One region of the Chryseobacterium sp. S90 genome, then DNA from elsewhere that is predicted to be linked to it. Evidence: riboswitches for the same ligand, from Rfam matches in the RefSeq annotation. Region 1 holds a riboswitch; each other region holds the start of a gene.
What was found. Region 1 has a riboswitch for cobalamin ahead of metE (5-methyltetrahydropteroyltriglutamate--homocysteine S-methyltransferase). Riboswitches for the same ligand answer to the same signal wherever they lie in the genome.
Positions count from the first base shown of each region.

Region 2: it holds a riboswitch for cobalamin, as region 1 does, so the genes downstream of both, ACLMCG_RS09215 (acyl-CoA thioesterase) here and metE (5-methyltetrahydropteroyltriglutamate--homocysteine S-methyltransferase) in region 1, are expected to answer to the same signal.
Region 3: it holds a riboswitch for cobalamin, as region 1 does, so the genes downstream of both, ACLMCG_RS08520 (TonB-dependent receptor plug domain-containing protein) here and metE (5-methyltetrahydropteroyltriglutamate--homocysteine S-methyltransferase) in region 1, are expected to answer to the same signal.
Region 4: it holds a riboswitch for cobalamin, as region 1 does, so the genes downstream of both, ACLMCG_RS13855 (TonB-dependent receptor plug domain-containing protein) here and metE (5-methyltetrahydropteroyltriglutamate--homocysteine S-methyltransferase) in region 1, are expected to answer to the same signal.

Region 1 is NZ_JBLGCX010000001.1:847,909-855,312, reverse strand. It holds gene mmsB (3-hydroxyisobutyrate dehydrogenase) at 1-833, shown strand, start outside; gene ACLMCG_RS03935 (enoyl-CoA hydratase/isomerase family protein) at 929-1,711, shown strand; gene ACLMCG_RS03930 (Lrp/AsnC family transcriptional regulator) at 1,794-2,255, opposite strand; cobalamin riboswitch at 2,451-2,637, shown strand; gene metE (5-methyltetrahydropteroyltriglutamate--homocysteine S-methyltransferase) at 2,813-5,116, shown strand; gene ACLMCG_RS03920 (helix-turn-helix domain-containing protein) at 5,221-6,018, opposite strand; gene ACLMCG_RS03915 (aldehyde dehydrogenase family protein) at 6,145-7,404, opposite strand, start outside.
Region 2 is NZ_JBLGCX010000002.1:320,717-328,120, reverse strand. It holds gene ACLMCG_RS09235 (hypothetical protein) at 44-382, opposite strand; gene ACLMCG_RS09230 (endonuclease MutS2) at 618-2,765, shown strand; gene ACLMCG_RS09225 (GEVED domain-containing protein) at 2,850-3,938, opposite strand; gene ACLMCG_RS09220 (hypothetical protein) at 4,197-4,994, shown strand; cobalamin riboswitch at 5,029-5,209, shown strand; gene ACLMCG_RS09215 (acyl-CoA thioesterase) at 5,327-5,710, shown strand; gene ACLMCG_RS09210 (HD domain-containing protein) at 5,769-6,359, opposite strand; gene ACLMCG_RS09205 (XAC2610-related protein) at 6,361-7,062, opposite strand.
Region 3 is NZ_JBLGCX010000002.1:165,986-173,389, reverse strand. It holds gene ACLMCG_RS08525 (YncE family protein) at 1-531, opposite strand, end outside; gene ACLMCG_RS08520 (TonB-dependent receptor plug domain-containing protein) at 553-2,379, opposite strand; cobalamin riboswitch at 2,411-2,588, opposite strand; gene pafA (alkaline phosphatase PafA) at 2,716-4,362, opposite strand; gene ACLMCG_RS08510 (hypothetical protein) at 4,466-5,251, shown strand; gene ACLMCG_RS08505 (VOC family protein) at 5,271-5,663, shown strand; gene ACLMCG_RS08500 (GNAT family N-acetyltransferase) at 5,680-6,216, shown strand; gene ACLMCG_RS08495 (hypothetical protein) at 6,327-6,560, shown strand; gene ACLMCG_RS08490 (Crp/Fnr family transcriptional regulator) at 6,712-7,272, shown strand; gene ACLMCG_RS08485 (putative glycolipid-binding domain-containing protein) at 7,320-7,404, shown strand, end outside.
Region 4 is NZ_JBLGCX010000004.1:409,933-417,336, forward strand. It holds gene ACLMCG_RS13825 (SCO family protein) at 1-196, shown strand, start outside; gene ACLMCG_RS13830 (superoxide dismutase) at 362-1,036, shown strand; gene ACLMCG_RS13835 (hypothetical protein) at 1,041-1,409, shown strand; gene ACLMCG_RS13840 (MbnP family protein) at 1,611-2,438, shown strand; gene ACLMCG_RS13845 (cytochrome-c peroxidase) at 2,431-3,480, shown strand; gene ACLMCG_RS13850 (transporter) at 3,493-4,440, shown strand; cobalamin riboswitch at 4,532-4,717, shown strand; gene ACLMCG_RS13855 (TonB-dependent receptor plug domain-containing protein) at 4,825-6,858, shown strand; gene ACLMCG_RS13860 (YncE family protein) at 6,855-7,404, shown strand, end outside.

The DNA.
Region 1 (7,404 bases):
TTAACCTGATCAAAAAAGGCCATCATGTGATAGGCTTTGATCTTTCAGAAGAAGCTTTGAAAATACTGGTTTCAGAAGGAGGGCAGACTGCCGAATCTGCTGTAGAAGCCTCTAAGGGCGCAGATGTTGTGATTTCGATGCTGCCTTCAGGAAAACACGTAGCTGATCTTTATTCAGAAGAGTTTATAAGCAGTCTGAAACCAAACACATTATTGATTGACAGCAGTACTATTGATGCAGTTACAGCCCGTACAGTTGCTGAACTTGCTGTTTCAAAAGGCTGCAGGATGATAGATGCACCTGTTTCCGGAGGAACTGCCGGAGCTCAGGCAGGGACACTCACCTTTATTGTTGGTGGTAAACAGGAAGACTATGAAAAAGCCCGGCCGATACTCAAGTGTATGGGACAGAATATATTCCATGCGGGAGAATCCGGGGCGGGACAGGTTGCCAAGATATGCAATAATATGCTGCTGGCCATTCATATGATCGGAACTTCAGAAGCCATCAATCTTGGGGTGAAACATGGTCTTAATCCTCAGATTTTAAGTGAGATTATGCAGAAGAGTTCCGGAAAAAACTGGTCTTTAGATGTGTATAATCCTTATCCGGGTGTGATGGAAAATGCTCCGGCTTCCCGTAATTACTCCGGAGGTTTTGCAGTAGACCTGATGACAAAAGATCTGGGCCTTGCTGCAGAAGCGGGATTGGAAACCAAAACATCCACACCTCTCGGCAATACGGCATTGAATTTATACAGAATGTGGAGCGAATCCGGAAACGGAAAAATAGACTTTTCAAGTATTATTCAATTTCTAAACAGAGGTCTTTAAAAATTTGAACAGAATATAAAATACTGTCTGTGAACACTTTTTAATAATTTTCAACTATCAACTATCAACTATCAACTATCAACTATCAACTAAAAATGACTTTTGAAACATTACTATATCAACAAAACGGTCACATCGGAACACTGACGATTAACCGTCCGCAGGCCTTAAATGCTTTGAATGAACAGGTTTTAAAGGAGCTGAAATCATTTGCTAACCAGGTAAAATCAGATAAAAATATCAGAGTATTAATCATTACCGGTTCCGGAGAAAAAGCTTTTGTTGCAGGGGCTGATATTAAAGCGATGCAGCAGATGACTCCCGAAGAAGCAGAGGCGTTTTCAATTGTTGCGCAGACAGCTTTTAACGCTATTGAAGAACTTCCGTTTGCGGTGATAGCCGCTGTAAATGGCTTTGCGTTGGGAGGAGGTTGCGAATTGGCATTATCCTGTGATATTATTCTTGCCAGTGGAAAAGCAAAATTTGGACTCCCTGAAGTGACATTAGGATTATTGCCTTGTTTTGGCGGAACCCAGCGTCTTCCGAGAGCTATTGGATTATACAAAGCAAGGGAAATGGTTTTCTCCGGAGAATTTTATTCCGCGGAGGCCTGTAAAGACTTTGGTTTTGTCAATCATGTTTTCGCTCCCGAAGAGTTGCTGAACGAAGCTCAAAAATTGGCAGAAACAATTGCTGCAAGAGGACCTGTAGCCGTTGCAAAAGCGAAACAGTCGCTAAATACCGGATTTGAACTGCATATCACAGACGGATTGAAGCAGGAAGCCGCTTTATTTGGGGAATTGTTTACAACAGAAGATCATAATGAAGGAATCGGGGCATTCATACAAAAAAGAAGCCCGGACTTTAAAGGAAATTAATGAACTGGAAGGCAGAGAATTGAAATAACATGGTTTAACTTAAGTATCATCTTCTATTTTCAATTCTCTGTTTTTCCATTATTTAAATGGTCAGTCCATGATTGTTTTTTACCTCAGCCATAACAAACGTACTGTGGGTACTCCCGATAGAATCTACAGATCCCAGTTTGTTAAACACAAAATCCTGATAATGTTTCATATCCCGTACCTGAACTTTCAGAAGGAAATCAAAATCTCCGGAAATATTGTAACATTCCGCCACTTCTTCAATTTCTAAAATTTCTTTCACAAAGTCATAGCCTATAGATCTGTCGTGAATTTTCAGCTTGATCTGACAGAAAACCGTAAATCCACGGTTGAGCTTTTCAGCATCAAGAACAGCAGCATATCTTTTCACAAATCCTTCCTGTTCCAATCTTTTTACTCTTTCAAAAACCGGTGAAGTGGAGAGGTTCACTTCCTTTGCAAGCTCTTTAACGGTCAGTTTTGCATTTTTCTGGAGCAGCCTAAGCAGCTGTACATCCTTATCATCAAGTTGTTCCACAGAATAATATTCTTTTAGATTATAAAAACAGTCAAATGTAAAGAATTATATGCTTTTATTGATGATTTTAAAAGATTATTTTGCTTAATTAATTGTATTTGATTGTGTGTTTATTCTGTATTGTTAATTTTACACAAAATTAAAAACTTTTAATGATGGTTATTGTCATCGTTAAAAGTACAGTTCCTTAGAGATACTTCATCAAACAGGAAAGGTTTTACTTAACGTAGATTAATAGGGAATCGTGTGAGAATCACGAGCTGTCGCGCAACTGTAAGTAACATGCCAAAGGTTTCTGTCCTTGCATATCCACTGCCAAAAGCGGGAAGGATGACGGAAACCGTTACAAGTCAGGAGACCTGCCTTTACTGAATTGACAATGCTTTCGCGGTCTGAAGCTTTTGGGTCATACAGATGATATATCGGATGTATACATTTTCTCTGTGAGGGAAGTTGTATTGTTTGTTATATCGTGATCCCTGAAATTTTTATCCGTAAAAACATTCCGAAGCATTTTAAAAGGACTTTACCATTAAGTTTAATTAAAAAGTTTAAAAATGCAAACTCACATTCTGGGCTATCCGCGTATTGGTAGCAAAAGAGAACTCAAAAAAGCCTGCGAGCAATATTGGTCAGGTAAGATCCTTTTGGAAGAACTTCTGAATACAGGCAGAACGATCTGTAACCAAAACTGGAACATTCAGAAAGAAGCAGGAATAGACCTTATTCCATGTAATGATTTTTCATACTATGATCAGGTATTGGATATGAGCCTTGTGGTGGGAGCAATTCCTACACGTTATCATGAAGTAGTGCTTAAAAAAAACAACTCTGAGCTGGATCTTTACTTTGCTATGGCAAGAGGATACCAGAAAGAAGGATTGGATATCACTGCAATGGAAATGACAAAATGGTTTGATACCAATTATCATTATATCGTTCCCGAGTTTTATAAAAATCAGCAGTTTAAACTGAGTTCAGATAAAATTTTCAATGAATTTGCAGGAGCAAAACAAGCGGGAATCAATGCAAAACCGGTAATTATCGGGCTGGTTTCTTATCTTCTGTTAGGAAAAGAAAAAGAAGAAGGATTTGATAAGCTGGATCTGGCTGGAAATCTTCTTTCCGTATATATTGAAATTTTAACCAAACTTCAGGAGCAGGGAGCAGAATGGATTCAGTTTGATGAACCTTTTCTAGCGTTGGATTTAACGGAGAAAGCCAAAGAAACCTATTATTTTGTTTACACCGAAATAAGAAAACGTTTCCCGAAACTGAAATTCATTGTGGCTACTTATTTTGAAGGATTAAATGATAACGAATCACTTGCGGCATCACTACCTGTGAATGTATTGCACCTGGATCTTGTAAGAAACCCGGAACAGTTGGATGAAATCCTGAATGGTATTCCGGAAAGCTTAAGCCTTTCATTAGGAGTAGTTGACGGAAGAAATATCTGGAAAAATGATTTTGAAAAATCTTTGTCTTTCATCAGAAAAGCAGTTGAGAAATTGGGATCTGAAAGAGTTTTAATCGCTCCTTCCTCTTCATTACTTCATTCACCGTGTGATCTGGATTTTGAAATCACTCTTAATCCGGAAATTAAAAACTGGCTGGCTTTTGCAAAACAAAAAGTGGCCGAAGTCGTAACACTTAAAGAACTGGCATCCGGAACAGGAAATGAACAGATTCTTGCCTCTTTTGAAGAAAATAAAAAAGCAATTGCAAGCAGAAGAACATCTGCGCTTATTCATAATGATGAGGTCAAGAAAAGAGCGAATGCTGTTACTGAAAAAGATGCACAAAGGATCAATACCTTCAAAATCCGTAAAGAAGAACAGCAGAAAGTCCTTCAGCTTCCTTTATTTCCAACAACAACCATCGGGTCATTTCCACAGACCACGGAGGTAAGAAGCTGGAGAGCAAAATTCAAGAAAGGAGAGCTTACGGCAGAGCAGTATGATACTTTACTGAAGGAAGAAACCCAGAGAACCATCAACTGGCAGGAAGAAATAGGAATAGATGTATTGGTTCACGGGGAATTTGAGCGTAACGATATGGTGGAATATTTCGGGGAACAACTGGAAGGCTTTGTATTTACGAAAAATGGCTGGGTACAGAGCTATGGAAGCCGTTGTGTAAAACCTCCTGTAATCTTCGGTGATGTTTCCCGCCCAACTCCGATGACGGTATATTGGTCTCAATATGCACAATCCCAGACTGAAAAATGGGTAAAAGGAATGCTTACAGGCCCCGTTACAATTTTACAATGGTCTTTTGTACGTGACGATCAGCCTCGTTCAGAGACATGTAAACAAATTGCTCTGGCCATCCGTGATGAAGTTGTGGATCTTGAAAAAGCTGGAATCAGAATCATTCAGATTGATGAGCCTGCAATAAGAGAAGGACTTCCATTACGGAAAACAGACTGGCAGAATTACCTGAAATGGGCTGTAGAAGCTTTCAGAATTTCAGCAAGCGGAGTGGAAGATGCTACACAGATTCATACCCATATGTGCTATTCGGAATTCAATGATATTATTGAAAATATTGCTGATATGGATGCTGATGTGATTACCATAGAATGTTCCCGTTCTCAGATGGAACTGCTGAATGCTTTTGCAGACTTCAGATATCCGAACGAAATCGGCCCGGGAGTATACGATATCCATTCCCCAAGAGTTCCGTCCAAAGAAGAAATGATTGAATTGTTGAGAAAAGCCCAGAACGTCATTCCGGCCAATCAGCTTTGGGTAAATCCTGACTGCGGGCTGAAAACAAGACACTGGGAAGAAACAGAAAAAGCTTTAATAGCAATGGTGGCAGCCGCTAAGGAAGCCTCCGTAGAATATGCACTTTAAAAAACTTTAAAATAATTAGATTCAATAATTCAGATCGTGTTATGATTTTCATGGCACGATCTGTTATTTTAGTGATCCTCACATTTTTTTAGATGAAGTCTAGGTTATTTTGCCTGTAATGAACTCGGTGGATAGCCAAACTGCTTTTTAAATGCAAATGAGAAATGAGATAAATTTTCAAAGCCCAGATCCAGATAAATATCAGAAACCGATCTTCCTTTTTGGGTAAGCAGAAAATGAGCTTCCTTTAATCGTCTAAGCTGCAGCCATTGTCTTGGAGGTATCCCAAATATCTTTTGAAAATCTCTTTTAAAGGCAGACAGGCTTCTCCCTGTCAAATAAGCAAACCGCTCTACATTGACATTGAAATGAAAGTTTTTGTTCATAAAAGTTTCAATATCTATTTTGTAAGGCTCAGAGAAATCAAATAAAATATCCTTAAGACCCGGATCATCGCTCAGCATCAGAAGTAATGCTTCTTTCTGTTTGAGTCGCAGAAGTTCTGTAGAAGCAGGAAGCTCTTCATACGCAAATAAAGAATACATAAAAGAAGTTAATGCCTTTTGATCCGGTTTTATAAAAGCCGGAGTATTGTCTTTCTTCTCTGCCTGATAACCATATTCACGGCTGAAATCACGTAAGATAGCTTCATCAAAATAGATGGTTACCGTTCTTATTTCCCCGTTTTTAGGTGGGTATTTTGCAAACTTCAGGAGACGGTTTTTTCTGGCAGAATAAAGTTCACCTTCTTTAAATATTGTCTTTGTGATTCCGTCATTCAGTTCCATTTCCCCGGAAAGGACCAGCCCCAGACTATGGATTCTTGCAAACTGTTCTCCTTCCCTGAATTCTGAAAAATGACAGGAGTAATTGATAGGTAAGGGAATATTATTTTCGCTCATGGCTCAGACGGTTTTTTCTTGATGGATTCTTTTTCAAACTTACAAAACTTTTTTAGGATCAATGATGAATTACCTATTGATTAAATCCTCAAAGCCCGCTAATCACAGACTTTGAGGATTTTATTATCAGGCAAGAATGGTTTTAGGTTCCAGATAAGCTTCCAATCCGAATACACCATACTCACGGCCGATACCACTTTGCTTAAACCCGCCGAAAGGAGCATAAGGATCATGTGAAAACCCGTTGATGCAGATTCTTCCGGCATCAATCTGTGCTGCAATACGTTCCGCATGTGCTTTGTCAGAAGAACTGATGTAAGCTGCCAGCCCATAAGTAGTGTCATTCGCAATAGCAACCGCTTCCTCTTCATTAGTATAAGGAATAATAGAAAGCACAGGTCCGAAAATCTCTTCCTGAGCAATACGCATATCATTATGAACATTCGTGAAAATGGTTGCCTTGACAAAATTACCATTTTCAAAGCCTTCCGGTTTGCCTTCGCCGCCTGCAAGCAGAGTAGCTCCTTCTTCCTGTCCCAGACGGATGTAGCTTTGTACTCTTTCAAACTGTTTTGTGCTTACCATAGGCCCTACAAGAGTATCTTCTTCATCAGGATTTCCTACTTTTACCTGTTCTACAGCCTTTTTAGCCAGTTCATTTACTTCATGCAATCTGTTTTCGGGAACAAGCAGGCGGGTAGGAGCGATGCAGGCCTGTCCGTTGTTCATATACGCTCCGAAAACAGCCATAGGAATAGCTTTTTCCAGATCTGCATCTTCAAGAATAATATTTGGAGACTTTCCGCCAAGTTCAAGCGTTACTCTTTTCATAGTATCTACAGCCCCTTTGGCAATCGATTTTCCGGTAAGGGTAGATCCGGTGAAAGATATTTTCGCAATATCAGGATGCTGGGTGATTTCTGCACCCACTACATTTCCTAATCCATTTACAATATTGAATACCCCTGCAGGTAAACCGGCTTCATGGAAGCATTCAGTAAGCAGCTGGGTTTGGGCAGCACTCATTTCACTTGGTTTGATAACGGCTGTACATCCGGCAGCAATAGCGGTAGCCAGTTTGTTGCAGATGAAACTGTTGCTGGCATTCCATGGAGTAATGATTCCTACCACTCCCAAAGATTCAAAACGTACTTTAGAATGTCCAACTGCTCTTTCAAAGTCATAAGATTCCAGCGTAGTAATGGTTGTGATAAAGGCTGAAATTGCATTTTGAACACTCATCCTGCAGAACTGTAATGTTCCTCCATATTCATTCACCATCACAGAAACCAGTTCATCTTCCCGTTTACTCACTGCTTCATGCAGTTTTTGTAGTAAACTGATGCGTTCTTCTTTTGTACTTTTTGAAAAGGTTTTAAAAGCTTT
Region 2 (7,404 bases), on a different contig from region 1:
GATCAGATAGAATAAGTAATGGTGTATTGTTACTTTAATTATTTCATAAGCCTCTTAATGCCAAAGTTTCAGAAAACTCATTCTTGTCTGTATTCATAAATAAATACACCCCGTATTTTACAGAATAGCTTCTTTCATAAATGACAATAGACTCATTTTTATCACTGCTTTTTTTCTGTTCTATTTTATAAGGATCAGCTTTTTTATGATGATAGTCTACTTTATTTTTTAATTCTTTGACTGAAGGCTTTTTATTGCCAGTTTTTTTGGTTTTTCTGCTATTAGGTTTTTTCTCAACTTTTTCAATCTCTTTATTTTGAATTTGGGCCTGAACCTGAGCTCCTACCGAAAGGAAAAGAAGAGCAAGCAGTACATTTTTCATGGTTATAATTTAATTAGTGCAATAAATATACGCTATAAGCACTATCCATTCAAACTTTTTTCATTTTAACAATAACTATAACGCTTTTGAAACTGGGTCTGAAAACAAAAGCTTCTTTTCATTTCCTTTCTTTATTTTATTGCAGTAGCTCAAAATACTCATCAATTCAAAGTTAATTTATTCTGTAAATCTCTCAGATATACGTAATAATCAAAATTCTCACTAAATTTGCACTGTGTATATAGATAAAGAAGATTTAGACGAATTAGAGTTTCCGCAATTGCTCGCGGAAATCTCCCCATTTGCGTATTCTCCGAAAACAAGAGAAAAAATTCTTCAACTTCGCCCAATGGAAATAGACGAGGCGGAACTTTCGTTAAAAAAAACGTCGGAATATCTGTCGAGTTTTGAAAGTTCAAATGCGATTCCGTTTGATGAATATGAAGATATTGAAAGTGAGCTGAAATTGATGCTGATTGAAAACTACCGTTTGGAAAATGCTGCTTTCATCAAAATAAAAACCATCACGGAACAGATCGGAAAACTGCAGAAGTTCTTCCCTACCATGCCGGAAACATTCCCAACTTTATTAGAAGAGGTTTCTGTACTGGAATTCAGAAAAGAGATCATTGATAAAGTAGATAAGGTTTTTAACCGTTTTGGTGAGGTAAAAAATGAAGCTTCTCCAGCTTTGAAAGGTATAAGAACTGAAATTCAGCTTGCTAAAAAAGCGATACAGGAAAATTTCAACCGCGCCCTTACCACGTACGGACAGAGTGACTTTTTGGATGACATACGGGAAACCATTATTGATGACCAAAGGGTTTTGGCCGTAAAATCAGGATTCAAAAAAAGAGTACCCGGAAGAACGCTTGGAATTTCCAAAACAGGTTCCATTACTTACATTCAGCCGGACAGTGTTGTAAAGCATTACTTCAAGCTTCGTGAAAGTGAAGAGGAAGAGAAAAAGGAAATCGACAAAGTTCTCCGACAGCTTACCGCAGAACTGGCAGAGTTTCAACCTCAGCTATGGAGATATCAGGTTTATATTTTTGATCTTGATCTTACAAGAGCAAAAGCCAAGTTTGCCGATTTAGTGAACGGAATTCTTCCAAAGATCAACCGTCACAAGACATTGAAACTTAAAGATGCCTACCATCCCTTATTATGGCTGAGAAATAAAGTAGAGAATAAAACGATTCACCCTCAGACTCTTGCTTTAACGGAACATAACAGAATCATTTGTATTTCCGGGCCTAATGCCGGTGGAAAATCAATTACCCTGAAAACGGTAGGACTATTACAGCTGATGATTCAGAGTGGTATTCTGGTTCCGGTTCATCCCAAATCTGAAATGTTTTTCTTTGAGAAGATAATGACTGATATTGGTGATAACCAATCCATTGAAAACCACCTGTCAACCTATTCATCAAGATTGAAGAAAATGTCCGGAATCATCCGTGAGGCTGATGCCAATACACTTCTATTGATTGATGAATTTGGTACTGGCTCTGATCCGGAATTGGGAGGTGCTCTGGCAGAGAGTTTCATGGAGTTTTTCTATGATAAAAAGAGTTTCGCCATTATCACGACTCACTACACCAACATTAAACTGGTGATAGAACAGCTTCCCAACGCCCAGAATGCAGCAATGCTCTTCAATGAAGAAACACTGGAGCCGATGTATAAACTGGAAGTAGGCCAGGCAGGAAGTTCATTTACTTTTGAAGTTGCAGAAAAAAATAAAATTCCAAGATTTATAATTCATTCTGCCAAGAAAAAGGTGGAGCACGATATCGTTAACCTCGACAAGACTATTGTAAAGCTGCAGCAGGAGAAATTTGAAGTTGAAAAACTGAAATCCGATCTTGCAGAAAGAAAAGAGTCTGTAGAAGACAAGCGTGACAATCTTCAGAAACTGAATGACCAGCTTCAGCAGAAACTGTTCAATTTCCAGAAATTATATGAAGAGGAACACCGTAAGCTTCAGTTCGGGAATAAGATTGAAACGTTCATCGACAGCTATACAAAGGGAAAATCCAGGAAGGATGTTGTAAAAGACTTTGTAAAACTTCTTGAGCAGGAGAAATTCAGGAAATTAGGTCATGATAAGGATGAAACAAAACGTCTGCAGGTTGTTAAGAGAAAAATTACGCAACAGTTGAAAAAGGAGGAAGTGATTGAAAAAATTGCAGAAACCAATGAAAAACTGGAAGAACAGCGTAAAAGTGACCGTGCTATTTGGATGAAAATCGGACAGCGTGTTCGTATTACGGGAAGTACCAGTGTGGGAACCATTGAAAAGATTTCCAGAAACAAGGTAATTGTCAACTATGGAACCTTCAAGACAACGATTAATGCGGATGAACTTGAGAGAATTTAATTAATCTTAAATTAGTTAAAGAATGAACTCATTTACGCAAATACTAAGAGAGAGCACCAAAAAGGTACTCTCTCTTTTTTATTTTTATTTCTTAATGAATTTTAACCGGATTGCACTGTTTTTATCTTTCAATTGAATAAAATAAATTCCTTCGGATAAATGACTAAGGTTTACTTTATGATCAGAAACTTTTCCTTCACCTGCTTTCTGCCCCAGAACATTATAAATTTCATAATTGGTAGCTTCTGAAATTCCGGAGATATTTAAAATATCAGATGCCGGATTAGGATAAATTTCCGGTTTTACAGACTTCGCCGATTCTTCCACTCCTAGTGTTAAATTTATCAAGTCCACGCCATAATCTTCAACTTCTCCGTAGGTAAATGTGCTACAGGCATCTGCAGGCATTGTTTGATTTGTAACAACCCTCATGGTTACTCCACAAGTTGTCAACGCTGCCAGACTTGGAATCGTAAAAACAGAAACTGCCGGAGCAGCCTGAGTGATATTATTTGCTACCATAACTCTTTCTGTAGATTCAAAAATTCCGTTGGCATTAAGATCTATCCATGCTGTTACAGTTGTCGTACCCGGAGTACCGGTCCAGGTATTGGTTACTGAAAGTTTATTTCCTGTACTTCCGATATAAAACTTTACCCTACGGCTCAGATCACTTCTGTAATCTGTGTAATTGGAAGAGCCGGAATCGCTTATCATTGGAGATGCTATCCCGGAAGAAGTTACTGTAACGTTGGAAATATGCATCATACTTGTATCTGTAGAGGCACTAGAACAGTAATTCAGTGTTGTTGTAAAAAATATAGGGTTTGACCACATTCCCTGAGTAGTGCATATTTTTGCTACCTGCACTTCATAAACTGTACAAGGCTGCAGATTCGTAATAGTAAATGAATTTTGCCCCGGTGTAGGAGTAGCTACCATCCAGGTAGTAGTTCCGGGTAATCTGTATCTGATAAAATTATTCGGGGTATCCGGATCAGCAGTCCATGTAACAGTTCCGGAGGTAAGGGTTATAGCAGACATCTGAACACCGGTGGGAACGTTCGTATCACAGTAAAATAAAGATTCTGATCCTGCTTCTATTTTGTTTTCTGCCTGAAAGCTGGAAATCCCCAAAATAAAAGAGAATACATAAAGTAGTTTTTTTGTCATGTTTATTAGTTTTTAAATTCTCTTGAAAAATAGGGATTTTATAGAACATACCTGATATTTATACTACATATTATTGTATTTTTTTAATACTTTTAAATCATACAAGTAAAAAACATATCCATTCAAGAGAATATCACTGTCAAAACCTATTTCTTATCATTGTTTGAAACAAATACAAGATTTTAAAGAACTGCATCAGTATAATTATCTTCCGAAAAGCATTTAATTTATATATTTGGGGATCAAAAAAATTTCATAATGACTTTCATAAACAAAGCATTCTATATATCGGCCTTGAGTATTTTTTCTTTAGCCCTTGTAAAAGGACAGAATAAAGTTCCTTTCGGAGTGGTAAAAGCTGAAGAAGGATATGCCAATGTACGGGTTCATAAAGACAATTACAGGAAAATTGTAGACAAGATCCGTATGCGTAAAGGAGATGTATTTGTTTATGTAAAACCTGCTCCCGGAGAAACAGAATGGATCTGGATCAAATATCCTGAAAAACAGGATGATGATAAACCGTTTGTACGGCATGAAACACTTGATAAAGAAGGAATGGTCAATAAAGAACGTATTGCTTATATAGATCAGCTTCCGGCCTACACTCCTTCCAAATCTAAAAACGGAAAATCACTTATTTTCACAGATAATTCTGATCCGAAAGTCCCTACTGCCCAAAGAAGCAAAGTAGTAATTGATATCTACCCTTCCAACGCCGGCTATCGTAAGAAGGAAAAAGATGCTGAAGGAAAACTTCTGACTATCGATAAAGTAAAGCCCTGGGGAATCGGAAATGATCTTCCTGAAGGAATGACTGAAATCAAATCGATCAGGGTACAACAACCCGGAAGAGGTTCTGTCTTTGTAAGAGAAGCCATCAAAAACATGTTCCAGCCTACAATGGATTTTGAGAACATTGGTGTAACCTCCCTGGATACCGACAATATTTTCTTATACATGATAAACGGTTCAGGAGAAAACAGATACACCACACTGTGGACGATCAAGAAAGGGAGAGTAATCAGCCAGATTATTTACCATAATCCGGAATAAATTCATTATTTTTGCACCCGAAAAGTTTTAACGCTTATTCATCACAGAAATTGGTTCTGCATCACTGCAGATTAAAAGGGAACCGTGTGAAAATCACGGACTGTCGCGCAACTGTAAGTAACTGAAATCTTTATCAAAGATCCACTGTGCGAGGCATGGGAAGGAGATAAAAGATGTTACAAGTCAGGAGACCTGCCTATTTCTTTAAACAAATAACTTTCGCGATTTGAAGTTGTATTGATCTGATGGATTGTTTCAGGGGTTCTCTAAGTTCCTGTCATTATTCTGTTGTTTTAATATCGTTTTCATTTCGCTTTAATTAATAATGATATATGACTACAGAAGAAAGAATTGAAGCATCCGAAACCAGAATCTTTAAAGCGGTTTTCCCTAACACAACCAATCATTACGATACCCTTTTTGGTGGTACGGCCATGCAGCTGATGGACGAAGTAGCTTTTATTACAGCCACCCGATTTGCCAGAAAAAGAGTGGTAACGGTGAGCAGTGACAAGATCGATTTCAAAAAACCTATTCCTGCCGGAACTATTGTAGAACTGATCGGGAAAGTTTCCTACGTGGGAAAAACCAGTATGAAAGTAAATGTTGAGATCTATACCGAGCAGATGTATTCCTACGAAAGAGAAAAAGCCATTGTGGGTGATTTTACTTTTGTAGCGATTGATGAATTCAAGAAACCAATCCAGATACTATAAATAATAAAGCTTCGGGCGGCCAGAGGCCGCCCGAAGCTTATTCTATGTTCTTTACATTTTATTTCACCACTTTTTCCGTTTCCAGACTTCTGTTCAACAGCAGTTCAAAAGCCTCTCCCATTTCGTCCGAAGCTCTATTGATGGCATTTTCAAGCATATTTCGGATTTGTCTTTCTGTTACTCCGGCTTCTGTCCAGCTTTTTCCTGAAGTATGAGAATTTAAGATAAACGGCATAATTCTGTCAATCCCACAGGCAAAAATAGCATCAGGAGTTTTTTCCTCTTCAAACTCAAGCCACAGATTGAAAAACTCTGTACGCAAAGGTTCGTCCAGGATTCCGAAAATCTTTTGGGCAGATGCTTTCTCTCTCTCAAACTTTCCTACCATTGCTTTTTCATCAAAAATAAAAGTATCACCAGCTTCTATTTCTACCAGATCATGAATAGAAAGCATTCTTATTACTCTCAACAGATCAATATCCGCGCGGTTTTTAGCATACGGAAAAAGAACCTGAGCCAGAATAATAATCTGCCAGGAGTGTTCTGCTGTGTTCTCTCTTCGGGAATCATCAGCATTATAATTTCTTCTCTGTACATTTTTCAAGGCGTCCACTGCCAGGATAAAGTCGATTTCTTTCTGAATTTTCATCTTACTTTTTATTTCTGTTATATTGATCTGCCGGATATACCTTTGTTTTGGTAATCCATTTATTATTGATCTTTTCTTTGGTTACTACCCTTACCTGATCCTCATTGGTCATATCTTCCTCTTTTTCAAGCACCCTGTCCAGTCCTTTATTCGGAATAACGGCATATTCTGTTGTGAAAACCCTGCAGCATCCGGATTTACCATAGGAAATAAGACGTTTGCGTTTGGCATCTGTTTCAAAAAAATCAAAGCCGCTTGAGCCCAGATCTGTAAGTTCTTCACTTTTTACAAATGCCATTCTTGTACTGTTGAATACATACACATCATAAGAAGCCGAACTGTAATTTCCCATATTTCCGTTCCTTATCGCTATATCTTCGGTTCCGTCAAAATTAAAATCATCTATAATTACTGAACGCTGGTCATTTGTCAGAGGAATCAGTTTCCCCGGAATCAATTTTTGTCCCTGTTCCGGATTTAAAACAAGATTATCAGAAACAAAACTCTGTACCTTGCTGTTATTATTGTCAAACAATTCTACCGTTCCTTTTCCCCCACATTGGCCATCATTACAATTTTCTATATGGATGATTGCGTTATATTTATTTGATACATTTTTTACTTCAAACTGATATTGTCCGAAACATGCAGGCCCAAGTAAAACAAAAGCCGATAAATGCCTATACGTATTTAATAAATTCATGGTAATAGTAAATAGATTTAGGTGTTTTTTTTCCTAACAAAAATACGAATCATAATACCGATCTCAAAATCCCGGCCTTATTATCTGTAAGGATCTGAAGCAAATTAACAACCATTAAATAAAAGAGTCTTTAATGATAGAAGCTGTTTCCCGCTATACGCTCATACTCCTCGCACCACCCAGAAGCCAATCTGCTGTGGGGTAACCGCTGCTATCGGGGCTAGATGAAATAGTGAGCAATAAAATAATTAATGAATAATGAGCAATTAGTAATGGGTAATCTGAATTGTTTCTGAATATTTTTCTCAATCACATCAAAAATTTTAACAACTTTTCAACTAT
Region 3 (7,404 bases), on a different contig from region 1:
ATTTCCACCTGCTTCTACTGTTTTATCAGCCCCACCTGTCATAGTGATTTTGCTTACAAATGAATTGTCAGAAGCTTTATATTTGGTTACGCTTGTTGCATTCGTAGAGAAGTTCAGGTTGGAAACATAGATAAAGCCATTAGCAAAAGTAATTCCTCTTGGATTATCAATCTGATCCGTAATTACGGCTAGCTTTTTAAATGTATAACGGTCTACTACAACAATTTTGTTTGAGTTATTTATCACAAGATAAGCCTTATTTCCGTTAAGACCAATGGTCTGAAGAACATCACCCAGAATTTCTTTATTGTTATTATAACCATATACATCATCCTGCTTCAGGCTCAGATCTCTTGTCAGGAATGTTACTTTAGCCCCCTGACTGTTGAAGTTACCTTCATTAGCTATGAAATACCCGTTCTGGTAAGTAATCGGAGAAACTTCAAATTCAGCGGAATCGCTTGTACATGAAGACATGTTAAATAATAACACTACTGCAAATAGTACAGTTAAAAGTTTAGTTATTTTCATAATTTATTCAATTTTAATTTATTAAAAATTTATTGCTGCATATACACTATAATTTCTTTTCGGTAAAGGATAAAAAGAAACCGTTTTATAGTAGGTATTTGTTACATTATTCACTTTAAATCCTAAGGTATATTTTTTCGCTAAAGTTGCTGAAACACCCATATTCAAAAGAAAATAAGGATCTATGGCATCTGATCTCTTTTCATCACTTGTGGTATAGGTAACACCATTCAGTAATCCCTGTGCAAAAAACTTAAAGAAACTGTATTCATAATCTATATTGGCACTTCCTCTATGCATAGGCACATAAGGCCTCTGAAGCTGCGTTTCTTTATCAATGGATCTTGCATAATAATATCCTGCATTCGCTCTGAATTTATGATTACCCAATTGTTTACTAAAAGACAGCTGAGATTCTAATCCGAAAGATTCAACTTTATTGACATTGAATGCCTGCCAGTATCCTTTGGCCGTAGGAAGCCATGCAATAAGATCTGTAATGTTCATATAATACGGAGACAAAGTAAGTCTGAAATCCCCTACTTTGAACTCATTAGTCATATCTACCTGAGTAGAGGTTTCCGGTCTCAGCTCTTTATTTCCTCCCGGTTCATAATAAATATCATTAAATGACGGATATCTGAAGTTTTTTGACACATTAACGCTTACATCATACCATTTTGCAGCACTCCATTTTCCGGAGAATGAATACATAAACGGTGACTTCACATCCTCTACAAAATCTTTCTTGAATCCACCTTCAAAACGCAGGTTTTTAGTTGCAAAATACCTCAACAATCCGGAAACGGAACCAACATTTCTGCTGACATTGGATATTCCGCTCGCATATCCTTCTCCTTTATTGATCTGAAATTCTCCGATAATATTAAAATTCCACTTAGAATTCAGGAAGTAATTGAAATCATTTTTAAAGATGTAATTTTTCCCTGTTCCGCCACTGGATTTAGGCAGGTTTAGCAAACCGAAATACTGAAAATTTTCTTCTGTATAAGCAGCTTTAAAAGAGTTGCTGAACTTTGTTTTATTCCAGTCCCAGGAAAGAAGGCTTCTTATACTTTGTGTTTTATATTTTGTTTTTGTTCCCGTTTCTTCATACACTGGATAATGTTGTGAAGAATCAAAGAACTGGCTCTGCCACGAAATTTTATGATCATCCGTCAATTTATAGGATGCTCCTACATTGAAGGTTGTATTGTAATAATTCCCATTTCTGTTGATGTAATTCAGATCACTTACCTCATAATTATTTTCGCTTACAGAATAATTTCCTGAAGCTTTAAAACTGAACTTATCATTGCTGTAAGAACCTTTTACAAAATTATTATAGGTATTAAAAGAAGCAACTTCAGAAAATAAAGAACCATGGAAGCCTTTATTAAAATCAAGCGTATTATTAAGGTGAATACTTCCCCCGATAGCACCACTTCCATAGACTACACTTCCTCCGCCGGCTTTTATACCGATCTGGTCATATCCGAACAAAGCAATATTATTGATATCTCCCTGTCCTAAGAAGCTGGAGTTGATATTAATCCCATTCCATACAAAGGCGGTCTGCTGGGCAGTAGTTCCTCTGAAAGAAGGTGAAGAAACAGCTCCACGGCCATTTTCTTTGATAAATACCTGTGACTGAAATCTCAGAAGTTCAGAAAGATTACTGGAGTTTTTCTCGGCCTCTTCTGCCGAAATTATTTTTACGGGATGAAAAAGTTTCACCCTATTCATCTGGTTGTCGAAGACATAAATAGTGTCAATGGTTTTCTCTTGTCCAAAAAGAAAACAGCCATAAGATGAAAAAAGCAGTACTAAAGATCTTTTTATATCCATACTCTTTTACTTTTCCTCCGAAAGCAATATGTTTTTTTATTATAATTCCGGCAGGTCTCCTGACTTTCGCATTCTGCTCCTTCCCGTTTTAGACAGTGGCTGTTTGCAGAAACTTTTATTGCGATTTACAGTTGCGGGGACAGTCCGGGAGTTACACCCGATTCCCTTTTCATTCCAAAATACTGGAAACCAAAATTTTTGCAAAGATAGTTTTTTATATGTATTTGCCAAAAAGTGAGATGAGAGTGTATCAGATTGAAAATTTGAAGCAATAACTCACAAAAAAAGCTGCTTTCGGTTGAAAGCAGCCATGTATCATAGAATAATCGTATGCAATTATTTACCAATAACTTCTGTAATTGGGTTTCCTACATTTCCACTTGGAAACTGAATTTTCAATAGGGAAGATACCGTAGGTGCAATATCTGTCATGTGATAAGCTTTGTTACTTTCTCCCTGCTTAACTCCCCAACCCATAAAGATCAATGGAATATGTGAATCATAAGAATTCCAAACACTGTGGGTAGTTCCTGTTTTTGAATATGGAGGAAGCATAGAATCATGAGAAATCAACTGGATATCTCCACTTCTCTGTCTGTTGATCCCGTTGATAATTCTTTGTTTGATGGGTTCCGGAATACTTGCCTCCTGAACTTTATCTACAGAAACTGCATATAAAACCGTAGGATCTTTCTCAATTTCTTTTACAGCAAAGTTTCTTACATCATCCAATTCAAGCTTACTGTCAGCCAATACTTTTCTGTCAAAATAAATCTGATAGTTATCAATCGCATTGATCAGTTTATCAGCTCCAAATTTATCTTTCAGTTTTTGGTTCAGATTTTTTTCTGCATCTTCACCAAAGAAACCTGTCGGGATTTTATGCTCTTTAAGGAATCCTACAGAATGCGCTCCACCGTGGTCTGCAGAAAGGAAAACCGTATACTCACCTTTTCCTACTTTAGCATCCAGATAATTGAAGAATTCTGCTAAATCCTGATCTAATCTGATATAAACATCTTCTACCTCAATAGAATTCGGTCCGAACTTATGACCTGCATAATCAGTAGATGCAAGGTTGATCGCTAAGAAGTCTGTGATATTATCTCCACCCAGTTTTTCACCTTCTACAGAAGCTTCTGCCAACTTCAATGTCAGCGTATTCCCAAAAGGTGTATAACGGATATTATCTTTTTTAGCCTGATAATCCTTTGCTAAATTACTGTAGGGGAAAGTAGGTGTTTTTGCACTTCCCAGCAGTCCTTCCCAAGAAGAATTGTCCGGTGCACTTTCCGTATATTGATTGATTGGAAGTAAGGTGTTCCAACCGTTGGCTACTAATTTTTCAGGAAGATTCTGAGAGTTGAATGATTTTACCCATTGAGGAAGATCATTCATATACCATGTACTTGTAATGAAATTTCCTGTGCTGTCATCAAACCAGAAAGCTCCGTTTGGAGTATGCCCTGCAGGAAGAATAGAAGCACGGTCTTTCAAAGAAACTCCGATTACTTTTCCCTGGAAGTTGGTTGCTAATCTCAATTCGTCAGTCACCGTAGTAGACCAAAGATTTTTTGGAGAATGGCTTCCGGTTTTTACATTGGTTGTTCCCACTGGCTGAACGCTCTCGTCTGCAGTACAGTAAACTCCTTTCCCGGTTTCTTTATCTGTCCAGTCGTTTCCTGCAATTCCGTGAATAGCCGGTACTGAACCTGTGTAGATACACGTGTGTCCCAAAGCTGTAATGGTAGGAACATAAGGAATGTGTACATTATTTAAAGAATATCCTGTATTCAAAAGTCTTTTGAAACCGTCATTTCCATATTTACCATAAAAACGGTATAAATAGTCCCAACGCATCTGATCTACTACCAGACCTACAACTAATTTGGGTCTTTCCAGTTGGGTATTTTTGTTCTTCTGTGCATTGATTGTAACTACGGACAAAAAAGTAGCTGCCGCAATTGAAATGTTCCTAAGCATCCAAGTAAATTTTTATTGACAACAAATTTAAGGGTTTTGAAAGTTTTGGAGTGTGAAATTTTATTTAATTTTGATTATTGTACAATTCATCAATCAATCTTCCATGATTTTAGGCGTATACTGGTATTTCAAATTTCCAAATGATTTATATGACTTTAAATTCTTCAAATTTTATCCGGGATATGGCGGACATGCTGATAATCCAGCAGAACTGGCAGCAAGAGTTCAGGTAGAAAATATGGATGATTTTATCGGAAAGCTGGCAACATTGAAAGAGCATTTCAAAAAAACTTATCTGCACTTGAATATCAATGAAAACCAGCTGATCATCAATATCGGAGATTATCAGCTCTTTGATTTTCATTTTCAAATGGCAAAAGAAATAGAAGAACTGTTGATTCGCGAACATGCTGAATTGATAGATTCCAGTATTCCTTTTACCATCCAATCCAGCAAAAGTTATGCTCCGGAAAAAGAAGAATTCAAAAATATAGAACACCGTTTCATTCAGATGGTTGGTTCTGACTTCAGGAAAAGCAATGCAGAAAATTACGCTGCCAGAATTGATTGTAATCTGCCTCTGCAATACAAACAAAGTCTTATTGATGATTTAGCGCGGATAGGTAAAGAAGAAAATCTCAATGTATTTTACTATAATGATTTCGATTTTAAAGATCATTGTAATCTGATGCTCTTTTTCACCAATGGCAGACAGAAAATGGAATCTGTTCAAAAGGTTGATATCAATTCTTTTGGAAGTAAAGTGCGGCAGCTTACTCAGAAATATCCTTTTCATTTCGGACACTTCGGAAGCTTTAAAGAATATCCTTTACGGGGTCCTCATGTAGAACTCATGGTGGATGAGGAATATATTTTAAATAAAAAATAAACCATTTTAATTCAATACTATTATCAAATTCAAATATGTCATTCTGTACGTGGAAGATGTAGAACAGTCTATGAACTTTTATAAAAACACCTTCGGTTCTGGAATAAAATTCATCACTCCTGAAAAAGATTATGGAGAACTGCTGACCGGAGAAACCACTCTGTCATTTGCTGCTGTAAACCTTGCAGGTTCTAATATTAAAAAAGGTTTCTTAACTTCAAAAACGGAAGACAAACCTTTTGGAATGGAACTGGGATTTGTTACTGATGATGTAGAAGCTTTGGTGGAAAAAGGAATAAAAAATGGCGCTGAACTGTATGAAGATATTGCTGTAAAACCTTGGGGACAAAAAACAGCTTACATCAAAGATCCCAATAATTACCTGGTAGAAATCTGTACTGAAATTCAATAAGTTTAAAACATTTGATGTGGAAATAAGAAAATTACAAAAACTAACCGCCGATCCAAGTATAAACTGGGGACATAACGGCTATACAACGGACAGAATTTATTCGGTTTCCTCTATTGAGTTTGGAGGTTCTTTCGAGTTTAACTTAAAAGAAAAGTCTTTACCTTATACTAAAAACTGGGAGACTACTTCTGAAGAATTTGAAGAACTTAATAGTCTTATAGAACAGGAAAATTCTTTTGGAGCATTCATTGGTGAAGATCTTGCAGGCTGGATCATCTGTGAGCACAGAACTTGGAACAACAGCCTATACATAGAAAACATACTGATTGACGAAAAGCACAGACGGCAGGGAATCGGAATTATGCTGATTAAAAGTGTCATTAAGGAAGCCCGTAGATTAAACTGCAGAGTCATTGAACTGGAAACACAGAATACCAACTATCCGGCTATTCAGTTTTACAGAAGAATGGGATTCAATATTACCGGGCTGAACACAAGATTATACAATAATCCGGACGAGATTGCTCTTTTTATGACTTTAGATGTGGAATAAACCTGATCAAAAGATATTATTATAAAATATTTAATCTCTGTTATTTAAAACACTTGTCGGTGTGCTAATTTTTCTATATATTAGTAATCAACAAATTAAAGATTATTACTATGAAAAATTTAAAAAAACTAAAGAGAAGCCAGCTTGTGCTGATAAGTGGTGGTGACACTCCTTATGCTTTATGTGACATGGATGGTAATTGTCCTCCAACAGTAGGTTCATACTATTGCAACGATGGTACTTGTTACAGAGTTTCCGGTGGTGGCGGTGGCAACCCTGGCTGTAATGAACCGATGCGTCTTTGCCAGGAATGGGAAACCGGATGCGGTTGTGTTTATATGTAATATATTTTGTTAGATAAAATCTTGTGGAGGGCGGTTTTTACCGCTCTTTTTTTATTACTCTCTTCCGAGGAAAAACCTAATCATACAAGTAATCTCCACCAATTTTATTACTTTCGCAGAAACAGGATCACACAATATCATGCAAAATCTTTTGAAATACATCAGGTCCCTTACTCCTTTTTCTGATGAAAGCTGGAATATACTTCAACCTGCCCTTTCGGAAAGACATTACAAGAAAAATGAACTGATGTTAAAGGAAGGTGAAATCTGCCATTCACTATTTTATATTGATAAAGGGTTTTGTAAAAGCTATTACGAAATAGAAGGAGTTATAAAAAACACCGGATTTTTCTTTGAGAACGAAATAGTAACCAATATCAGCAGTTTTGGAAGCGGACAGCAATCTGAATTTAATATCAACGCATGTGAAGAAATTAATGCTATTATTTTTGATAAGATAAAGTTATTTGAAGCTGCCGGAAAGGCTCCTGAAATTGAAACGTTGGGACGCCATTGTATCCGTCAGTTTGCCTCCAGGCAGGAGGAATTTTCAAATCTATTCAAACTCTATACTGCACAGGAAAAACTGGAATATATTGAAGCAAAATATCCTGAAATGCTGCAACGTATATCCCTTACCCAGCTGTCTTCATTTCTGGGAGTAGCTAGAGAAACATTAAGCAGAATCCGGAAACGAAGGATGATCCGTTGAAACTACCCATCCATTCAAAAAATCTAATCACACCCAAATAATAGTATATGAAGACATTGATCTGGAAAGGAATACTTTATCAATCCCTTGAATATTTTAATGTACAGTCTGATGATAAAGGTTATACTGTAG
Region 4 (7,404 bases), on a different contig from region 1:
GAACCACAGCGGTATGATTGCACTGGTAGATCAGGACGGGAATATCCGATGCAGATACAACAAAGAAAATATGCCGATTCTGTATTATTCAGGATTGAATTACGATGATCCGGAAGGGAAAAACCCAAGACTAAACGGGAAATATCATCCTGACAGAGAAATTCTGATTGAGGATATTAAGAAATTATTGAAATAGAGAAGAGGGAAGCTGGAAGTTATTCCAGACGATGCAGCTCTGGCGATTTTTGAGATAGCTGTAAAGGTAAATAGAAGTTCAAGGAGTTATGTTACCACATTCATTACCTCCAGCCTCCATCTCCCAGCTAATAGAAAACATTGTTCAACCATAAACAAAAAAGTTATGAAGATTATGAAAATAGCTGCCTTAAGCGCAGTTTTCGCGGCACAGTTTGCACTGGCTCAGTTTAAGCAGACTCCTCTGCCGTATGCTTATAATGCTCTGGAAGGGAATATTGATGCTCAAACGATGGAAATTCATTATTCAAAGCATGGTGCAGCTTATGCAGCCAATTTGAATAAAGCAATTGCAGGAACTCCACAGGAAAAAGAAACGTTGTTTCAGATTCTTTCCAATGCTTCAAAACTGCCTGCTGCAGTGAGAAATAACGCGGGAGGACATTATAACCACGAATTGTTCTGGACGGTTCTTACCCCTCAGAAAAATACACAGCCTTCTGCAAAATTAGCAAAAGCCATCACTGAAACTTTCGGAAGTATGGATGCTTTTAAAGAAAAAATGTCTAAAGCAGGAGCAGACCGTTTCGGTTCAGGATGGGCATGGCTTTCTGTAGGAAAAGACGGGAAACTGTTTGTTTCTTCTACTCCTAATCAGGATAATCCTTTGATGGATGTCGTAGAAGAGAAAGGAACTCCTATTTTCGGAATTGATGTCTGGGAACATGCTTATTATTTAAAATATCAGAACAAAAGAGCAGATTATCTTACCGCTATCTGGAACGTTACGAACTGGAAGGAGATCAGCAGAAGATATGACGAAGCTATAAGCAAAAAGTAGTCTGATGAAATTATTTTACAGCATACTTTTTACTCTTTATATGGTGCTAAGACCTTTGGTACCATTGGTAGAGTATGCTGTAAATTATGATTATATCGTTAAAGTTCTTTGTATTAATAAATCCAGGCCGGAGATTCACTGTAACGGAAAATGTTATCTGAGTAAAGAATTGGCTAAAACCAATGACTCAGAATCTTCACCTTTTCAGAAACTCAAAAACTCAGGACAGAAAATTCTTGATATCTATATCCTGCCTGAAGCCATAGAGATCACTACCACTGAAAAACGACCGTTTTTCAATTTCAACTTCACTTACGAAACAGCCTATTCTTTTCTGTTTCTGACCCATATTTTCAAACCACCGGTTTTTTAAGGTATACCATCACTATTCAACCACAAAAGTCACAAAAGCTTACATCAATTAAGAATCAAAGATTTTTAAAAGCTTAAGTGTTCTTATTGTACATAAAGCTTATCACTTAATAAACTTAAGTGTAAAAACTTTTGTGCCTTTTGTGGTAAAAAAAGAATGTTTTTGCATTCAAAAATTATAATTCAACTTAAAAAATCAACAATGAAAATTTCTCAATTTTTATCATTATTCTTTATTGCCTTTACTTTATTCTCTTTTGTATCCTGCGAAAGCAGCAGGGATGATGATCCGCAGGATACCACTCCCGGAAAACTTCAGATCAAATTTGAAAACGGATTTAATAATGTAGGAGATGTTGTCTTAAATCAGACGGTCCAGACTTCTTCCCAAGGACAAAAGCATAATTTTTCTGCTTTAAAATATATCATTAGCAATATCACATTGATTGACGAAGGCGGAAATGAATTTAAGTACAATGAAAACAATCCTGATAAAGGTGCTTTTATCGTAGATCAGGCCGATGCGGTAGCCGGAATCATCTACCTTAACCTTGACGGAGTTCCGAAAAACAATTATAAAAAAATAAAATTCGGATTGGGAATCAGCCAGAAAGCCTACTTGCTGGGACAGGACGGACAAGCTGAATTCTGGACAAGAGCCAAGCAGAAAGGATTGACATGGTCATGGGCTGCCGGTTATGTTTTTGTAAAACTGGAAGGGAAATATGGAAATGATGCTCCTTCCAAGGAATTTATGAACCATACCGGAAACATGGGAAATGTTGTGGCTAATGAGCAGGCTGATCTATACCGTGAAATCACATTGAACCTTCCAACGACAGCAAGAGTAACGTCACAAATTCGCCCTTCTGTTCATATTCTTGCAGATCTGAATCAGTTTTTGAGCGGAGATAAGGCTCTTGTACTTACCACAACCAATGATATGCTGATGGGTTCAAACCAACATCTGGTAGACGTTACCAATAATCTTACAAAAATGTTTAAAGTAGACCACGTTCACAATGATTAATGTTTTTGTTAAAACGATATTGGTTCTGCTTGTATTGTTCCTGAGTTGTATTTCCTGTTCTGATGAGGTGATCCAGCCGTTGGAAAAAGATGAAGCGTACAATCTGCAGTTTCCTTCTTATTTTCCGGAAATGACTTTTGATAAATCAATCAATCCGGTAACTAAAAATGGAGTAGAGCTGGGAAGAAAATTATTCTATGAAGGGAGACTTTCCAGGAATAATACTATTTCATGCGGGTTCTGCCATATTCAGGAAAATGCATTCACCCATCACGGGCATACCGTAAGTCATGGAGTAGATGATAGAATAGGAATCCGAAATGCACCGCCCATTCAGAATATGGCTTTTTTGAAAAGATATATGTGGGACGGAGTGATTCACAACCTTAATGAACAGCCGATCAGTCCTATTACAGATGTCAATGAAATGGACAGCTCCATACCGGATGCTATTTCAAAGATAAAAGATGATCAGAAGTATAAAAAGCTCTTCAGAGAAGCATATGGAGATGAAACCATTACTGGCGAAAGAATTTTAAAAGCATTATCACAGTTTATGGCTTCTTTAATTTCTGCAGATTCAAAATACGACAGATTCAAGCAGGGAAAAGAACAATTGACTTCAGCGGAATCTCAGGGAATGGCTTTGTTCGGGCAGAAATGTGCTTCCTGTCATAGCGGAGAACTGTTTACGGATGAGAGTTTCAGAAATACAGGAATGTATTACAATACGGAGTTCAAAGACGCCGGACGGTACAGAGTTTCTCTCAATCAGGTTGACTGGATGAAATTTCGTGTTCCAAGCTTGCGAAATGTAGAATATACAGCGCCTTATATGCATGACGGAAGATTTTACACCTTAGAAGCGGTGCTCAATTTTTATTCAGATCAGGTAGAAGATAATCCCAATCTCGATCCTCAGCTGAAACAGAATGGCCATACGGGAATTGCCATGAACAGCCAGGAAAAACAATCCATCATTGCATTCCTGAAAACATTATCAGATAAAAGTTTTATCTCCAATCCAAAATTTGCAGAATAATTTATAGAAAACATGAAGAAGATTATAGCAATACTAAGTTTAATGGTATTTAGCCTGAACCAGGCCAATGTGATTAGAGACAGCGTGTATATTGCACCGGAAAGCTTTAGCAGATTTGATTTTGACGATGATTGTGATGCTTGCGGCTGTGCAGCTGGTAACGGATCTTCCGGATTTGAATCTTTACTCAATCCACAGTTTATCGGAATCAAATACTTTGCACAACATTACAAAGCAAAGGAGAATTTATTTGTAAAAGACCTTACACAAGATCAATACTTCAATACTTTACAGCTTTGGGGGAAAATTCCCTTGACTAAAAAACTGAGTGTTTATGCAAGCCTGCCCTTTCATTTCCATGAAAAGAAAACCATGCAGGGAGATATCAAAATCAATGGAATCGGAGATCTGAATCTGATGGGAATTTACCAGCTGATGAATTCTAAAGATAATTTCCATCACATAAGCGGAGGCTTGGGAGTGAAAATTCCTTTGGGGAAATTTGATGAAAAAGGTGCATCCGGAGTTAATCCGAGTTTTCAATTGGGAACCGGAAGCTGGGATTATCAGGCGGCTTTGAATTATAAATTTCAAAAGAATAAAGTGGCTGTATTGGTCAATACAGATTATACGATCAAAACGGAAAATAAGAAAAATTACCGTTTCGGAAACCAGTGGAACTATGCTGCGACAGGATTTTATCAGGTTGCCGGAAACGAAAAGTCAATCTTTTCTGTAAAAACCGGAGTGCAGGGAGAAGTGTATGCACAGAATAAACAGTTTGATGAAGCGCTGCCCAATACTGCGGGAAGTGCTTTGTATGGCAAACTGGGATTTGAAGCTTCTTATAAAAAACTGAGTCTGGGAAGTGAACTCATGCTTCCTATGTATACCCATTTGGCAGGTGGTGATATTGAAGCAAAATCCAGATTCAGTATTTTCCTGAATATTGGAATTTAAAATAAACCCCTTTTTAATAATGTTAAAGCTCCTTCGGGAGCTTTAATTGTTTATGAATCATGAATTTAATTGGGGGTTAGGAATAATTTTTTATCTTTGCCCGAAATTTGGTGAGCCATAAAAAGCTCTTAAAAGGGAATCCGGTGAAAATCCGGGACAGACCCGCTGCTGTAAGCTCCACACCAAGATTTTTGAAGAATATATCCACTGTTTTTTAATGGGAAGGATTTCAAAAATGGAGTAAGTCAGAAGACCTGCCAGAAAATAATCGTTTGACGCTTTCGTGGAATAAAGCTTAGGACATCAATGATTCTGTGCAGTGACAGCTGTGCTTTGTCATTGTTTTCTTATACCATTAGCGTCATCATTATCCTAAATGAGCTAATGGCGGCAAAACTAATTACTTCTACAATTTATAAAGCTGTTTTCACAATACTGGTGATGACATCTCAGCTTTTATATTCCCAAAAAAAGAAAAATGATACGCTGAAGGAAGAATCCATCAAGGTGATCAGTCTCTACAAAAAAAATTTTAAAGAAATCATTCCGGCACAAACCATCCAAGGGGAAGCACTTGAAAGACTGAACAGTCATTCTGTAGCAGATGCGCTGCGGTATTTCTCCGGAGTTCAGATTAAAGACTATGGTGGAATAGGAGGGCTGAAAACCATTAACGTCCGAAGTCTCGGAAGCCAGCATGTAGGAGTCTTCTACGACGGAATTCAACTGGGAAATGCCCAAAACGGTCTTGTTGATCTGGGAAGGTATTCTTTGGATGATCTTGAAGAGATATCATTATACAACGGGCAGAAAAGTGAAATCTTCCAACCGGCAAAAGATTTTGGTTCGTCCGGATCTATTTATTTACAACCTAAAACTCCTGTGTTTAAGGGAATAAGGAGAACCAATCTTGTAATAAGAGCAAAAAGTGCTTCCATTGATCTTTTCAACCCGTCATTCCGATTGGAGCAGAAAATTTCAGACAGAGTTTCAGCCAGTTTCAGCGCAGAATTTATGCAAAGTGACGGAATTTACAGATTTCGATATGCCAAGAAATATCCTGACGGACAGCAGGCTTATGACACGATCGCAAAAAGACAGGATTCAGATATTAAGGCAAAACGTTTTGAAACTTCTTTAAATGGAACTTTGAATAATGGAAGCTGGAATATCCGTGGTTACGGTTACATTTCAGACCGCGGAATGCCGGCACCTATTGTGAACGGCCGTTTTGGAGGAAGAGGAGCGAGACTTTCCGATGAAAATTATTTCGTACAGGCCAATCTTCGGAAAAAACTGTTCCCAAAATTTGAAACACAGCTGAAAGCAAAATTTGCCTACGATTATACCCATTTTATGGATACCGTTCGTTCGCAATCTATTATGTATACGGATAATGTCTACATCCAAAGAGAAGTTTATCTTTCTTCATCCAATATCTATTCAATTACTCCCAACTGGGATGTGAGCCTGAGTGGAGATTTTCAGTACAATAATCTGGACGCCAATCTGGATAACTTTTCTTATCCTACACGTTATACTACATTAGTCGCTTTGGCAACAACCTACCAGTGGAACAGGTTTAAAATTCTGGGAAGCCTTTTGGGCACATTTACCTTTGAAGAAGTAAGAAAAAACAAAAGACCGGGAGATAGCAGAGAATGGAGACCCGCTGTATTTATGAGCTACCAGCCTGAAATAATTCCTGAACTTACCCTCAGAGCTTTCTATAAAAGAATTTTCCGACTGCCTACTTTCAATGATTTATATTACACGAATATCGGAAACACTTATCTGAAGCCGGAATTTACCAATCAGTATGATGTAGGATTTACCTACCAGAAAAACTATAACAATCATTTCTTTAAATCTTTTTATGCTAAAGTAGACGGCTACTACAACAAAGTACAGGATAAAATTGTCGCTGCTCCTAACGGAAGTATGTTCCGCTGGCTGATGATGAACCTTGGATTGGTGGAAATCATTGGTGCTGACGTAAATGTTCAGGCAGAAATGCAGTTGGGAAAAGTAAAACTGAGGCCATTACTTTCTTACACCTATCAAAGTGCAAGAGATATGACAGACCCTGAAGATACATTTTACAAAAATCAGATTCCTTACACACCATGGCATAGCGGATCATTTGCACTGATGGCCGATTATAAAGACTGGAGTTTCAATTACAGTGCAATGTATGTAGGAAAGCGCTATGATGTGAACCAGGATAATATTCAATACAATTATGTACAGCCTTGGTATACTCATGATCTCTCTGTTCAGAAGAAATTCAACTGGGCGGATCATCAGTTTAAAGTAAGCCTTGAAATGAATAATATCTTCAATCAATATTATGATGTAGTAATCAACTATCCGATGCCGGGAAGAAATTTTAAACTTATCCTAAACTTCACCTTATGAGAAAACTAAACTTTTATTTTCTGTTTCTTGCTTTAGCTTTTCTTACTGCATGCCGTACAGATGATATCATCGTCCGTCAGGAAGTAGTGGAAGGACTTCCTTCAGAAAATACAGCAATAAAAGGATTCTATATGCTGAACGAAGGGAATATGGGAAGCAACAAATGTACACTGGACTTTTTTGATTATACAAAAGGAACCTATTACAGAAACATCTATGCAGAAATTAATCCCAATGTGGTAAAAGAGCTTGGAGATGTAGGAAATGATATCAAAGTTTACGGAAGCAAACTGTATATCGTAGTCAATGTTTCCAATAAAATTGAAGTGTTAGATGCTAAAACGGCTAAACGTATTACTTCTATTCCCTTACAGAACTGTCGTTATTTAACCTTTAAAGACGGGAAAGCATATGCCAGCAGTTATGCAGGTCCGGTAGCAATCAATCCAAAAGCACCTAAGGGAAAAGTGGTGGAAATTGATACTACTTCTCTTTCCATCCAGCGTGAAGTGGTTGTGGGGTATCAGCCGGAAGAAATGGAAATTG